Regions from separate parts of the Lysinibacillus sp. Ag94 genome, predicted to be linked through region 2. Evidence: riboswitches for the same ligand, from Rfam matches in the RefSeq annotation. Region 2 holds a riboswitch; the other holds the start of a gene.
The links. A riboswitch is a leader RNA that binds a small molecule or an ion and turns the genes downstream of it on or off. The one in region 2 is predicted to bind cyclic di-GMP.

Region 1 (8,284 bases), 1.2 Mb from region 2:
TTTTCTTTTTACACAATTATACGGACTCAATCTAAAACATGAAAGAACGAATGCCAATTTAAAAAAAGCGATTCGTTCTTTTTTAATTTTATTATTATAATAAACCTTTTGAACGTTTTTCAGCCATTTCTACGAGGCGTTTTGTTATTTCTCCCCCGACTGAACCGTTTGCACGAGAAGAGGCTTCTGGCCCTAATTGTACATTAAATTCTTGTGCGATTTCATATTTCAATTGATTAACAGCTTCATGTACACCGGGAACTAGAAGCTTATTTGAACTACGATTAGCCATTTATCTCACCTCCTTGTGATTAGAATGGTCGAGAGTTAGCTAATCATACATGTTAAAAAATAAAATGCACATTCTAAATACTATAGTAAAGTAACTTTTGGAAAGCTAACTAAAATTGTGAATGTCTCTGCTATAATAAAGTAATGCTTCAATTAGGATAGGATTATTAGAAGCGCTTTTACAGTTAAAAATGGAGGTTTTTAAAATGACGAACAATGATATTTTAATTCGTTTAAGATATGCATTAGATATCAAAAATACAGATATGGTAAAAATTTTTCAGCTAGGTGGCATGGACTATACGAAAGAAGAAGTATTGAACATGCTTATTAAAGTTTATGATGAGGAAGAAGCACCAGAAGAATACATTAAATGTAATAATAAAATGTTAGAGGCTTTTTTAAATGGATTTATTACATTTAAACGAGGTCCGCAAAAGCCTATGCCAGGTCAATCAGAAGGACCACTACCTGTTTCAGGAAAAGAAAGCCCTAATAATATGCTATTAAAGAAAGTAAAGATTGCGTTAGCCTTAACGAGTGAGGAGATGCTCGATATTTTATATGATGGAGGCGTTAGCGTTTCGAAAGGCGAATTAGGTGCCATTTTAAGAAATCCAAGTCATCGTAACTATAAAGAATGTGGCGATCGCTTTGTGAGAAATTTTTTAAGAGGGCTGACAGATAAGTATAGAAATTAAAATAACATTCACTGTGGATTGTCAAGTGTGAATTTTGAAGAAAAACTATAGGTTAATGATTAACAAAGCAACTGCCATTTTGCAGTTGTTTTTTTGTGAAAAAATTACGTAAAAAACTCGTTGTGATAAAAATATTCTGCAAAAATCGCGTTTTTCTTAGTTAAATACAATTGACAATTTGTGACGGAATTGTGTACACTAAAAATACATAAAGTTGTCACAAAGAGGAAAAATAAATGTTCACGAACAGAGGGGTGCTTTTATGTTTGGATTAAACATTTTATTAGTTGCTTTCGCATGTGTTACGATTCCGCTTGTTGTTGCTTCAGTAATGTTAGACATTTTTTATGCAGAAAAGAAACAAGTTCGTTTTTCATTACGCCGTACATCTATGTGGTATTCCTGCATGTTTGCTTTAGCATTTATACCGTCGGTTTTATACATGACACTAAAATAATAATCATTTAGGGGTAATTGATTATTTAAAAATTATAGTAGCAGCTACAATTTTGCGTTGTAGCTGTTTTTTATTTCCCTGAAGAGAATTGTGGATGTGCCGAGAAAATTGTGTAATATTATTCATTTTATTGAATTGGTAAAATAGTAAATATTATGTGTTTTTTTATCTAGTTACATTGACTACTTTTACCCATTGTGTTAATTTGAGGAGGAAAAAGATGGGCAAATCTGCTGAAAGGTAGAGACGCAAAGCTACAGGTCTAAGGTAATGAATACTATGATGGCTGAGCTGCAAAGGAGTACTAGTTAAGTACATCTATAGCTAGTCATATTCTTTGATGCCTATTTCTTTTGAAATAGGTTATTTTTTTTGCCCAAAATACGATCAAGGAGGAAGTAATAATCATGAAGTTGTTTAAAAATGTTTCATTAAAAAGCAAACTTTTACTAACGGTTTCTATTATTGTTTTGCTTCTAATTGCTATTATTACTACACAAAGTATTAGAGAATTAAACAATCGAATGTCTGTTGATTTAGAGCAAGAGTTGAAAAGTGTTGGTTTATTGACAGCTATGAATCTTGATAGGAATGATGTTAAAGATTTATTGACTGAAAAGGGAGAGACGAATGCTAAATTTAAAAAAATTCAAAAGCAACTCGATAAGATTCAAGAAGAACAAGGTATTATGAGTTGGAGCTATATTTGGGATGTGAAGGACGCAGATGGCGTTAACCCGATCGGCTATACATCTAATTTGAACGAGGTCTATGAAGCGGGTGAAATCTTTACTGATTTAGCAGATGAACATGTAAAAACGGCTAAATTGGCAATTAAAAATAATAGCACTGCTGTAACTGATATTTTCGAAGATCCTTATGGTTCATGGCGAACTGTGTTTACCCCTATTAATGATGACAATGGCAAGCTCATTGCTTTATTAGGTATTGATTATTCTGCGGACTACATAAATACGATCATTAAAACAAGTGTCATAAAACAAATCGTTCTAGCTGTTATTGGAATTTTACTTCTATTAGTTTTACTCTACATAATTATTGATCGTCTATTAAAACCACTTAAGAAAGTAGTGAACGCTGCAAATCAAGTAGCGAATGGACAATTGATAAATGTAGATTTAGAAATAACGAAGGACGAAATCGGAAATTTATCTAAATCTATTCAAACGATGGTTTCCAATTTACAACATATTATTTTAAATATTAGAAATACATCTGACAACGTTTCTTCAGCTGCTAATCAGCTAACTATTAATGCAGCAGAAACATATAACAGCTCAACAATTATTGCCCAAGACATGGGACAAATCACGCAAAACGCTGAGGCTTCAATGGTTATGACTGAGGAAACGGCTGCTGCTATGGAGGAAACAGCGACAGGCATCCAGCAAATTGCTGACTCTGCTAATACGGCAGCCGAATCATCTATTGCTGCTTCTCAAGCTTCAGAACGTGGAAATCAAGTTGTTCAGCAGGTCATTGCACAAATGGAGTTGATTAATGATTCTGTTGAACAAATCGGTACAACAATAAATGGATTACATATCAATACGAAAAAAATTAGTGATATCGTAAATCTTATTACAGCCATAGCCGATCAAACAAATTTACTAGCTTTGAATGCGGCAATCGAAGCTGCTAGAGCAGGAGAGCATGGCAAAGGCTTCGCGGTTGTCGCTGATGAGGTTAGACGATTAGCGGAACAATCATCACAGTCTGCAACGGAAATATACAATTTAATTAGTACAATACAAGCTGATTCAAATGCCTCGATCACTGTTATGGAAAAAGGGAAAGAAGATGTAAAGGCTGGTATGGAGTTTACAAACGAAGTAGGGGAAATCTTTAAAGAAATTCTCACTTCATCAGAAGAAGTTGCTAGTCAGATACGCGAAATTTCAGCTGCATCTCAACAAATTTCAGCTTCTTCGGAGGAAGTAGCAGCATCTGTCAATAATATTAAGCAATCTGCGGAGCAGTCTTCTGAATTCTCGGCGAATGTGTCAAGTGCAACGCAAGAGCAATTGACGACCATGCAAGAGGTGAAAGAAGCATCTTCTTCATTAGGAAAAACAGCAGAAGAATTGCAGGTACTTGTAGCAAAATTCAAATTGGAGAATGATCAATAATGGACATTAATTTTAAAGGAAAAAATGTACTAATTACGGGTTCAAGTAAAGGAATCGGTAAAGCCATTGCTTTGGGCTTTGCCGAGCATGGGGCCAATATATGTATCAATTATATTGGTGATGAAAATGAAGCAGAGGAGGTTCGTGCGCAAGCAGAAAAGTTTGGTGTACAGGCTATAAAATATAAAGCAGATGTATCGAATTCTCAACAAGTTCAAGCTATGTATCAATATATGGACAAACAGTTAGGCGAAATTGATGTTCTTGTCAATAATGCTGGGTTCGCGCAGGCTTCAAGCATTACGGATTTAACAGATGAGCAGTGGGATAAAATGATCAAAGTTCATCTATATGGTTGTTTCTACAATTGTCGAGAAGCAGCAAAAAGAATGAAAGAACGAAACAACGGAAAAATGATTAATATTTCTTCAGATATTGGTAGTTTAGGTTGTGAGGAATTTACGCATTATTCTGCTGCAAAGGGTGGTATTAATGCATTTACGAAGGCTTTGGCACGAGAGTTAGCACCTTCGATACTAGTCAATGCAGTAGCTCCTAGTGGTACATTTACAGACATTCTGAAGGAATTTGGAGAGAATTATATAGAGGAAGAGTCTGCTAAATATCCGTTAAAACGATTGGCTCAACCAGAAGAAATCGCAAAGACCGTATTATTTTTAGCTTCAGAAAATGCGAATTTCTATACGGGTCAAGTATTAACACCAAATGGCGGAGTCGTTATGAACGGTTAATGTGAAAAACTGAGGAGCAATACTATGTTAAATATAATGATCTTTAGCTTATACTTAATTTTTATTTATTACATTGGATATAAAGGATACAAACGAGTTAATACTGCGGAGGATTTAATTGTTGCTGGGTGGAGCATGCCTTTATCTGTTGTCACAGGAAGTCTAGTGGCTGCCTTATTAGCAGCCCCATTCTTCTTTGCAGCAGTAGGCTCTGGTTATACAAGTGGCGGCTTTGAAGGTTCAGCGACAATGGGTGGTTTAGGGACTTGTATGATTCTTGGAGCACTCATTTGGACGAAGCCATTACGTAGATTAAAGGGCTGGACATTAGCAGATTACTATGGATTAAGATATGGCAGTAAAAAGCTCGGGGCTTATACAGGCGTCGTAATGGCGATTGCCTTTGGTGTCTTTAATGCTGCTGCGTTAACAGTTGGTGGCACGTATATTATTCAGCAGCTATTACAAATTGATTTCGTACCAGCAGCATTACTTTTTGTATCATTAACTGCCTTATATTCTGTAATTGGGGGCCTTTGGGCTGTAGCCTATACGGAAATTGTTCAAGGGGCACTGGCAGTAGCGGGTATAGTAGGGATCACAATTTTTATCTTATTCTATTACCCAGATGTAACATTTAACCCGGAGTGGTGGAATATTAGTGAACTCTTCAATAAGGCTGGAGCAGAGTTTTGGACATTATATCTTGTGTTAGCACTTGGTGATATTCCGGCAGTGGACTTAGGACAACGGGTAGCCGCGGCTAAAAGTCCAAAAGTAGCTCAGCGCAGTATGATTATAGCTGGGACTATTATTATCGCGATTAGCTGGATTCCGGGTATGCTAGGAGAAGCGTTCAAAACGATTTATCCTGGTAGTACAAATCCAGAGACATTGATGCTTGCCTTTGCTCAAGGATATTTCCCACCGTTATTAGCAGCTATCTTTTTAACAGCAATGGCAGCGATGGGAATGTCTACGGTAGCCGCGTGTTATGTTGCAACTTCAGGAATTGTCACAAAAAACATTTATTTAGACTTTATTAATCGTAACCCAGATCCTAAAAAACTATTAAAATTTTCAAGACTTATTATTATTTTAAGTGCTTTGCTTGGTTTAGTTTTAGCGGTCAGCTTCCAGAAAGTCATTGATTTAGCCTACTTGGCATGGGATATTATATTCGTAACAATTTTCTGGCCAATCGTTTTAGGGCCGTTTTGGAAGCGAGTAAGTACACCTGCAGTTTGGGCGAGTATATCTGTCGGGTTAGTTTATTACATTCTTACATCTTTAACACATGTGCCTAGTCTTCCTATCCAATCAGAGGGATTTTTAGGTTTATTAAATGAGCTGTGGCAGGCACCTGTTTTCTCAGGCGTTGTGATCACAGGTATTACAATTGTTATTGTTAGTTTGATTATTCCACCTTCACAACATGTTCTCGAGATGCATAAAATTGAAAAAGATAAGACTTTAGACAATGTAGGCAGTAAAGAGGAATTAAAGGAACATTCAAATTGATATTTATGATAAATAAAAACGGAAATAAGAGGGCATTGATTTTCAATGCCCTCATGTTTTTTATGCGGAAAATAACACTAGCTTGTTTTGGCCAAAAAAAAGTAAGTTTTCACATAGATAATAAGGCTGTACGTGATGGGGCAATCAAGATATCCTCCATTCTAATGACAGAAGAACGGATTCCCGCAGAAATTAAGAATGAAAAGATAATCATTAGAATAAAATTTCTATTAACATGGATGAAATAAACCTATCGATTATCTTTTTGAGGGTGGGATATGGATGAAAACCATTTTTCTTGTATTTCTAGGAATGACCTATTTATTACTAGCAAAGTTAGTCGAAGCGGCTATCTTTAGCAACATCTATTTTTTAATTGGTTTAGGAGTATTAATAGCAGGAATTATGCGATATGTTAAAGAATGGTATATCTATAACGATAGATTAAATGAAATGAAAGAGGCGAGTGAGGAGGAGCTTATGGCTATCCCTCATACGCATTGCATCATCTCAAATGATTGTTTAAATGCTTTATTACTAAATGAACCAACAAATACACTTTTTCTCGTAAGTAGAGAAAATTTAGAAGAAGATTTGATTAAAAAAGAAATCTCATTCAATAAAATATATGAAGTTGCTATAGTAGAGGACGACATATATATTGCTAGGACTAGCAACAGTTTAATAGGTGGTTCATTACTTGGTGAAGATCTGGATATAGAAGAGGAGTTCGATGATGAGGACCTTGAGGATAACGCTGTGTCTCAATTGACGTTGAAAATTGTCGCTGATAACTTATCTGATCCTATTCTAGAATATGATTTTCTGGATAATGGTGAGCCTATATCAAGAGAAGAGGATGAGTATCAAGAAGCGTTACAGTTATGTGAGGAATGGTTTCAGAAGATCAGTGTTATTATCAAACGTTATGAGCTTGAAAGGGTACCCATTAGACAGTGGCAATAAATTAATATGTAGAAATGAAAGCTATCTCGAACGTAATGTCGAGATAGCTTTTTTATAGCTTGATATTTTAAACGTTAAGTAGTGAACCGAAGTGTACCAAACTGCTCGGGGTACAAAGAAATCTCTGTTAAAGACCTAACACGTTCACGTTCTCCAAATTAAGAACCTGTACTTTAAATTTTAAATTGCTGTAATTGGATATTTAGCTCTTCAGCCATACTAGCGAGTTGATTTGCACTTCTTGAAATTTCCTCCATAGTAGCGGCAGTTTCCTCTATTGTTGCTGTTGTTTGTTCTACACCAGCTGCAGACTCTTGAGAAATAGAAGCCATTTCATCAATAGAGACATTGATAGACTCGGAATTTTGAGCAACTTTATTAAGATTGCCTGAAATGGTATTTATGTTAAGGATCATTTCTTCAACGGCTTCCGAAATTTGGTCAAATGTTTCGTTTGTTTGATTTAGTTGGGCGTTTCCTCTTTTTACTTCCTCATAGCCGGATTGCAGAGCAGCTGTTACATTGCCAGTTTCTCCTTGAATACGGTTGACGATTGTTGAAATATCAGTGACAGAGAATTGTACTTGTTCTGCCAGTTTACGAACTTCATCGGCTACAACTGCAAAACCTTTACCATGCTCTCCTGCGCGAGCCGCTTCGATGGCAGCGTTTAAGGCAAGTAAATTTGTTTGATTTGAAATGTCATCAATGACAGAAACAAGTTTGGAAATTTCAGCCGACTGCACATTCAAGCCTTCAACTTTTTTCACTGAATTTAACACAATCTCATTAATAGCTGCCATTTGTTGTGTTGACTGTATCATTAAGTCTTTACCAGTTGTTGTTAGTTCTTGTACATGACTTGAATGTTCTTTTAATTTAATGCCTTCCTGTGTTGTTTCGTGAATACTACGTTGGAAAGAAGACATTGTTCCGGCTAAATCACCTGCTGTAGATGCTTGCGTTTCTGTGCCAGAGGCTAGCTCCTGCATAGTCACGGTAATTTGTTCTGTACCTGTTTGCACTTCATTCGAAGATTGGGCCAGCTCCTCGCTACTAGAAGCTACTGTTTCGGAAACGGTATAGATTGAGCTAATCGTTTGCTTTAATTTTTCATTCATTTCATTGGCGGAAAGCATTAATTGACCAATCTCATCACGATGAGTTACTGGAAGTAGTTCATGTTGCAAATTGCCATCCGCTAATTCACTCATACGCTTTGTGACAATTGTAATAGGCTTAGAAATATCTCTAGCAGTGACAATAGCGATTAGGACACCCGCGATTGTCAATACGATGCTAACAATCAGTCCAACTGTTTTATTGCTTAAACTTGTTGATACAACGTCATCACCTACCGTAGTAATGGCATCCGAGCGTTTATTGGCTAAGTCTTCATAACCAATACGAACTTCGGTTACAAGATTATTCATAGCTGTTAAATTT
Region 2 (8,284 bases):
ATTTGTATCGCAAGTAGAACTGTTTCAAAATGTGACGCTCTAAAAGAAAAACTAGATGGCGGAAAAACAAAGATTCATACCGCACAGGTAGACGCAGACAATACGGAAGAGGTTATTGAGCTAATTAAAGCCTTCGGACCAGAAGTTGTTATTAATGTAGCACTACCTTATCAAGACTTAACGATTATGGATGCTTGCTTAGCGACAGGTGTACACTATGTGGATACTGCAAACTACGAGCCACCTGAAACGGCAAAATTTGAATATAAATGGCAATGGGCTTATAAAGAGAAGTTCGAAAAAGCTGGTTTAACTGCTTTACTTGGTAGCGGTTTTGATCCAGGTGTAACGGGCGTTTTTACAGCTCATGCACAAAAACATGAATTTGATGAAATCCACTACATAGATATTGTGGATGCAAATGCCGGTGACCACGGTTACCATTTCGCTACAAACTTCAACCCAGAAATCAACATTCGTGAAATTACTGCGAATGGTCGTTACTGGAAAGAAGGCGAGTGGATTGAAACTGCACCACTTGAGAAAAAAGAGGTTTATAACTTACCAGAAATCGGACCAAAAGATATTTACCTTTTATACCATGAAGAACTAGAGTCACTTGCTAAAAATATTAAAGGCTTAAAGCAAATCCGCTTCTGGATGACATTCTCTGAAAAATACTTAACACATTTAAAAGTATTAGAGAATGTTGGTATGACTTCTATTGAGCCTATTGAATTTGAAGGACAAATGATTCAACCAATTCACTTCCTGAAAGCTGTACTACCTGATCCAGCATCACTTGGACCACGTACAAAAGGAAAAACGAATATCGGTTGTATCATTCGCGGTCTAAAAGATGGTAAAGAAAAAACATATTATGTCTACAATGTGTGTGACCATGAGGAATGCTATAACGAGGTTGGTTCACAGGCAATTTCCTACACAACAGGTGTACCAGCAATGATTGGTGCAATGCTTGTGATGAACGGTCAATGGCGTAAACCTGGCGTTTGGAATGTCGAAGATTTCAATCCAGATCCATTCATGGATGCACTAAATAAATGGGGTCTACCATGGCAAGAAAGCCATAATCCAGAATTACTTGACCTAGAGTTAGATGCAAAGGAATTAAGTCGATGAAGCCAATTGATTTCTCAAAGGTTCCATCTCCTTCTTACGTAGTAGATGAACGATTATTAACAAAAAATCTAGAACTTTTAAAATCAATTCAAGATCGCACAGGTTGCCGCATTTTACTTGCCTTAAAAGGGTTTTCAATGCATTCCACGTTCCCATTAGTAGGTGAATATTTAGCAGGTATTACGTCTAGCTCATTATTTGAAGCTCGACTCGGCTATGAAAAAATGGGCAAAGAAGTTCATGTCTATGCACCAGCTTACGTCGAACATGAAATGGACGAGCTTCTTGGCTATGTTGATCATATTGTGTTTAATTCATTTAACCAATGGAATCAATATAAGGACAAAGTAAAGTCTGCTAGTAAAACAATTGAATGCGGTATTCGTATCAATCCTGAGTACTCTGAAATTGAAACAGCACTTTACGACCCTTGCTACACAAATTCTCGTCTTGGCACAACATTAGCCAACTTCGACAAGTCACAGCTTGACGGTATCGATGGCTTACACTTCCATGCAATGTGTGAGCAAAACTCAGATACGTTAGAGCGTATTATACAAGTTGTCGAAGAAAAATTCGGTGATGTTTTACATCAAATGAAATGGTTAAACTTTGGTGGAGGTCACCATATCACTCGTGAGGATTATGATGTTGAAAAGCTTGTGAATATCATTAATTACATTCAAGACAAGTATAACCTTCTCGTCTATTTAGAGCCAGGTGAAGCTGTTGCACTTAATACAGGCTATTTAGTAGCAACTGTTCTCGATGTACAGAAAAACGGTATGGACCTAGCAATTTTAGATACCTCGGCAACTTGCCATATGCCAGATGTTCTAGAAATGCCATACCGCCCAATGATTATTGGCTCTGGTCAACCAAATGAGCTAGCTTACACATATCGTCTAGGCGGGCTTACTTGTCTAGCTGGTGATGTAATTGGTGATTATTCATTTGAACAGCCTTTACAACCAGGCGATCGTCTAGTATTTACAGATATGGCACATTACTCAATGGTAAAAAATCATATGTTTAATGGCGTAAATCTTCCATCAATCGTTTCTTATAACGATGAAGAAGGCATTAAAGTCATTCGTGAATTTAATTTCGAAGACTATAGCGGCCGCCTTTCATAAGGCAAAGAAAATCCTCTCCAACTTAATGCTGGAGAGGATTTTTTTACGGCTGCATATTCATCCAACTATCAACATGATGAATGGCAAAACCATTATAACTTTTTTTATTGGCATAATGTTGTTGAACTTGTGCTAACTGTTTGTTCATATAGGCTTCTCCATCATCATAGAAGGTAATATTATTCCCTTCATCAGTGGCTCCTGTTTCCACACCAATAACAATTGACTTTTTTACTTTTTTTGCATAATTAATTTCATATTCAACGATATTAATAATGTCTATAGCAGCATCTCGATAAGCCATTATTGAAACACTTTCCACTTGGTCAATTACCCAGTCAGCTAATAAACCTTTACCGAATTGGTTTTTGTAAGTAATTTCATCAAACCAAAATGGCATATCAACTTCCAATGGCAATAGTAATCGATCGGTATCCCCTTTCGCTCTAGTAACAAGCGCTTGATAGGATTCAATCGTTTTCGCTTGATTCGAGCTCCAGCCACTATTTAAATAGGGCTCTACATCAAGATGAACGCCAGAAAATCGCTCTGTTGCTGCTGCATTTTCATTATATGTTTGTAACCAATCAAATAGCTGATCCTGCATTTTATAGCCCTCTGTTGAAACCCAACTTGCAGAACCATCTAACGCATATACTTTTATCCCTTTTGCCGTAGCTTTATCGATAAAACTTTTGTAATAATTACTTGCTATATCACTATTAATTTGTAAATATAATTTATTAACTTGTTTGCTTTCTAAAAATAAAAGTACCCCTGATTCATCTTCAACAATCTTTGTCGTGTCCCATAACCAAGTAGCCCTATCCTGCATGGCCATAGCGTCTACCTTTCCCATTGTTAATCCTAGCGTACTTACAATTGCTACTATAAAAACAATGATTGCTTTTGATAGTGAATGACTTCCCATATATTACATCTCCATTCTATTGGCCGAGGCTCATAGAACAGAACCTGGCAACCTGACAATCATGCACTAAAATAGTGTTTAGACTCATGGCTTTGCGTCCTTCCCTTTCGGTGAAGTTTGCCTTTTACAGTAGTTTTCTTACCATACATAATACGATGTTAGTATGGATATGTCAGTAGGTAAATCGCATAATTTTATTGATAACTTTCAAATATGTACATATGAACACAGGTTATTTTTACTATAATTAGAAATAAGTAATATATGTTACTAACTTGTAGCGATTGAAAAATCGTGGATAGAAGAGCTAGTCGGAACGAAAATCAACGACACGTTTTGGTGATAAGTCTTAAGCTTCGGCAGAGGTAAGCTACTTAAAAAGAAAGACAGAATCACATATATGTAATTCTGTCCCCAATATTAACTATGAAATATTAATCATACAAAAACTTATGCCTCTACGTTTTCTTTTTCATTTTCAAGCATTTTGTGTAAATAATCTATTATTTCACGTATACCTTCTAATGAATTCACAAGTACCTTCGGGTCAACGTAGGTGATCATACGATTTTCAAGATTAGCCACAGCTGTAAAATAGCGTGTTTTTGAATAATTAACAAGTCCCATTTGCTTTAATACCGACTCATCAAAATCAAGAATTTCACGAGCTTCTGTTACAAGTAATCCATAATTCACAACATCCGTGTTCAATACTATAATTCGTGCTGTTGCAGCATTAGAAGAACGATTATAAAGAATACGTTCAAAATCAAGCACAGGGACAAGCTCGCCACGAATTCTTGTGAAGCCTAGAAGATAATTAGGCAAGTGAGGAATCGGTGTTACTTGCTCTAACTTTTCAATCGAAATCGCTTGTTCCACGGGTACTGCGTATTCCTCTGTACCACAAGCAAAAACTACTGCCTTTACACTTTCCATGCGGTCACATCCTCGATTTTTGTAGTTATTTTTTCGCAGACTCTTTAATAATTTCAACAAGTAAATCTGCTAATTTTTCTAATTCTTCGACTGGGATTTTTTCATTTGTTGTATGAATGTCCTCGTATCCAACAGAAAGATTTACTGTAGGGATGCCGAAGCCCGCAATAACATTAGCATCCGAACCTCCGCCTGAAATACCAAGCTTTGGTGTACGATCGATGTTTTGTACAGCTGCCATTGCCACTTGCACAACTTTATCTGATTCTGTTACACGGAATCCAGGATACATTAGCTTCACTTCAACTTCAGCCTTCGCACCTAAGGAAGCAGCTACTTGCTCGAACGTCTCCTGCATATGCTTCGTTTGGGCATCTAGCTTCGCTTTGTCGATCGAACGAGCCTCCGCAAGAATCGTTACTTCGTCACAGACAATATTTGTTGCCTGACCACCCTCAAAGCGACCAATATTAGCTGTTGTTTCTTCATCTAATCGACCTAGCTTCATTTGTGCAATACATTTGGAAGCAACCGTAATCGCAGACACTCCTTTTTCTGGCGCGACACCAGCGTGTGCTGTTTTCCCAATTATTTTAACAGCAATTTTTGCTTGGAATGGAGCCGCTGTTACAATGCCTCCTACTTTGCCATCACTGTCTACAGCAAAGCCGTATTTCGCTTTAATTTTAGATGGATCTAACTCTTTAGCGCCAACGAGCCCACTTTCCTCGCCAGCTGTAATAATAAATTCAATATCACCATGTTCAATATTTTGCTCTTTTAAGCGTTTAGCCATTTCAAATAATGCGGCAAGACCTGCTTTGTCATCCGCACCTAAAATCGTTGTACCATCTGAAACGATATAGCCATCTTCACGAAGAGATGGTTTAATCCCTTTACCTGGGACAACTGTATCCATATGAGAAGTAAAATAAATTGGGTCAATATCTAATGAACCCTTTAGCGTAGCAAGTATATTACCTGCTCCATGCCCGTTACGAGTATGTGCATCATCTTGTTCTACTGTAAAACCGAGTGCTGTTAATTTGTCGATTAAAATCGGCGCAATTACTTCTTCATGTTTTGTTTCTGAATCGATTTGTACGAGCTCAAAAAACTCTTCTACTAAACGACTTGTCATGTTGTAGGACTCCCTTAGTTTACGTGTTTATCCACGTCATAGTTATCTTCTATATTTTAGCATACTGCTGCGTTTGGTAAAATAAAACGATTACATTGTTTTTCAATTGATGGCAATAATTATCCTGTTCCATTCAATTCGCAAATTATAGACAGGTAATTTTTAGCTAACTAGGAAGATAAATGAAAAATTTATGTTAAAATATTTTATAGATTATTCACGTCAATTTTGGGGAGCGGTGACTTGAAGAAAAAAGTGATAATTCTTGTTTCTTTGTTGGTTGTATTTATATTGTTGCATTCGACACCAAGTATGGCATTAAGAACACATATATTTTTAATGGGTTATCCAAAAGTCGCAATTTCTTCAGAGATTATTGAAGATAAAGAACATAATGCAGTAGATAAAGATAAATTTGCTGCATTAAATGCCAAAGCCTTCACCCTAACAGATCCTCCAATCGAAAAAGCTACTCATGGCGAATTAAGAAACTTTCTTGTGAGGAAATTTGGATTTTTGCATTTTGCAGAATACTACGGAGATACTTAATAACCTTCGTCAGTCAAACGGGGGCTTTACACAAAAAACGCTCAATAATCTGAGCGTTTTTCTGCTTTTTATGTTATTACTAATTTACCGTTAAAGGGAGAGTCTTTTCACAGATTACTTTGAAAAATCGCTTCTGTTTCTTTATGTAAGGACTGCAAATAGCCATCTGCCTTATTATGTTTATCCTGTAGACGCAAGATCGTATTATGAACATCATCTTGTACACGAGAAACCTGCTCTCTTGCGGTAGATATTTTAGAATGGACAGACCAAGCTGAAAAAATATCATCAAAAAAATAGTCCGCAAATTTTACAAATCCATCTGTTTCAACTGCTAACGATTTCGTTGACATATCTTGTACATCCAGTAGTTCATTTTGGAAGCGCTGTAATGCAATTTGAGCATTATGGAGATAATTTTCGGACTCATCAAGTGCATCATGCTTTAAATGTGTAGCAATGAGACCCCCACCAAAAAACGTATCCCATGCTGAGTAACCACTTGCAGAATGCAAGGATTCTGCAGCTTGTCCAAGCTTAGTAAGCGCTGCTTCACCAGCTTCTTCCGCTTCCCCTATCTCTAAAATAAGTTGTTTCGTTAACATTTCTTCGTGCGCTAATTGTTCAAGCCTTTTTGCCTGTTCAGGCGCATGTATTTGTAAATAGCCTTTCTTTTTAGCATTTAATTGCTTTTTAACTTCATGCAACTCTTGTTCGTTAATTTGAGTAAGTTTACTGTTTATGTGCCGTAAATCATCTGTCAAATCAAGTTCCATCTTCTTTGCTTCATTTATTTTCAATTCAAGAATTGCTGCTTCATCAATTTTTTCTGCACGTAACTCATCTTGTTGCCCTGCCCACGTACGAATCATATTCATAAAAGAAAAACCTTCTAACTTATCGAGTTTCAAACGAATTTGATTGAGTGCTTTAGAATGTTTGTAAATTTCCTGTTGTGCACGCTCGATTTGCCTTTCAATTAAATCCTTTTGTTCACTTAACCTACTAGCAGTTCTTAATTGTGCATGAATCATTTCTTGCTCTTTTTGTAATTGTTTCCATTCCATCCATCTCAACTCCTCTTATATATATGTACGAATGAAAACAGGAAATGTTTCAATTATCTGTTATTTTCAACAGATCTTTTATTATCAAATATTCGTAAAAAGAAAGCCTAGAAATCCCAAAGGATACTAGGCTAGTACAATTTTTATAGAGGAATGTTTCCGTGCTTTTTCTCTGGACGTGTTTCATGTTTGTTCGATAACATATCTAGCCCTTGAATTAGCTTAATACGTGTATCACGTGGATCGATAACATCGTCTACCATACCTCGAGATGCCGCCACGTATGGATTTGCGAATTTCTCTTTATATTCTTCAATTTTCGCTGCACGTGTTGCTTCTGGATCTTCCGATTTTGCAATTTCACGCGCGAAGATAATGTTAGCTGCACCTGCCGCACCCATAACAGCAATTTCTGCATTAGGCCAAGCAAATACTAAGTCTGCCCCAATTGATTTAGAGTTAAGGGCAACGTACGCACCACCATATGCTTTACGCAGAATCACTGTGATTTTTGGTACTGTTGCTTCTGAGTATGCATAAAGGATTTTTGCTCCGTGACGAATGATACCGCCATGCTCTTGTTTAACGCCTGGGAAGAAACCAGAAACGTCTTCAAATGTGATGATTGGTATATTATAAGCATCACAAGTACGAATAAAACGAGCAGCTTTGTCTGAAGAGTCAATATCTAATCCACCTGCTAATACTTTAGGTTGGTTACATACAAGACCAACTGATTCCCCAGCAATACGCGCAAAACCAACTACAACGTTTTTCGCAAATTCTGCATGAACTTCCATAAATGAACCTTCGTCCACTATTTGCTCGACTACTTTTCGTACATCATAAGGACGAGTTGTTTCGATCGGTACAGTATCCACGATTTCCGGACGATAGTCATCACCCTCTGGACGTGCCTGACGAGGTGCTTTTTCTTTATTATTTTGTGGTAAGTAGCTTAATAGCTTCTTAATTTGATCAATAGCTTCTTCTTCAGATGGTGCGCGGAAGTGTGCATTACCACTTACAGCGTTGTTTACTTTTGAACCACCTAAATCTTCAGCAGAGATTTTTTCACCTGTTACTGTTTCAATAACTTTCGGTCCTGTTATAAACATTTGAGATGTCTTATCAACCATTAGAATGAAGTCTGTAATTGCTGGAGAATATACCGCCCCACCAGCACATGGTCCCATGATAACTGAGATTTGAGGAATTACCCCAGAGTAGATTGCATTACGATAGAAAATATGACCATAACCATCAAGTGAAAGTACACCCTCTTGAATACGAGCGCCACCTGAATCATTAATACCGATAAATGGTGTACCATTTTTTGCAGCTAAATCCATCACTGTTGCCATTTTTTTTGCGTGCA

Region 1: another riboswitch for cyclic di-GMP. It lies ahead of MY533_RS19130 (methyl-accepting chemotaxis protein); the one in region 2 lies ahead of MY533_RS13380 (amidase).

The regions. Positions count from the first base shown of each region.
Region 1 is NZ_CP096780.1:4,048,451-4,056,734, reverse strand. It holds gene MY533_RS19145 (alpha/beta-type small acid-soluble spore protein) at 95-292, opposite strand; gene MY533_RS19140 (YehS family protein) at 498-992, shown strand; gene MY533_RS19135 (hypothetical protein) at 1,255-1,449, shown strand; cyclic di-GMP riboswitch class I at 1,663-1,748, shown strand; gene MY533_RS19130 (methyl-accepting chemotaxis protein) at 1,857-3,599, shown strand; gene MY533_RS19125 (SDR family NAD(P)-dependent oxidoreductase) at 3,599-4,351, shown strand; gene MY533_RS19120 (sodium:solute symporter family protein) at 4,376-5,872, shown strand; gene MY533_RS19115 (hypothetical protein) at 6,155-6,838, shown strand; gene MY533_RS19110 (methyl-accepting chemotaxis protein) at 7,012-8,284, opposite strand, start outside.
Region 2 is NZ_CP096780.1:2,897,893-2,906,176, forward strand. It holds gene MY533_RS13370 (saccharopine dehydrogenase family protein) at 1-1,143, shown strand, start outside; gene nspC (carboxynorspermidine decarboxylase) at 1,140-2,279, shown strand; gene MY533_RS13380 (amidase) at 2,323-3,210, opposite strand; cyclic di-GMP riboswitch class I at 3,254-3,342, opposite strand; gene MY533_RS13385 (chemotaxis protein CheW) at 3,661-4,149, opposite strand; gene MY533_RS13390 (M20/M25/M40 family metallo-hydrolase) at 4,175-5,290, opposite strand; gene MY533_RS13395 (hypothetical protein) at 5,534-5,839, shown strand; gene MY533_RS13400 (coiled-coil domain-containing protein) at 5,947-6,906, opposite strand; gene MY533_RS13405 (acyl-CoA carboxylase subunit beta) at 7,050-8,284, opposite strand, start outside.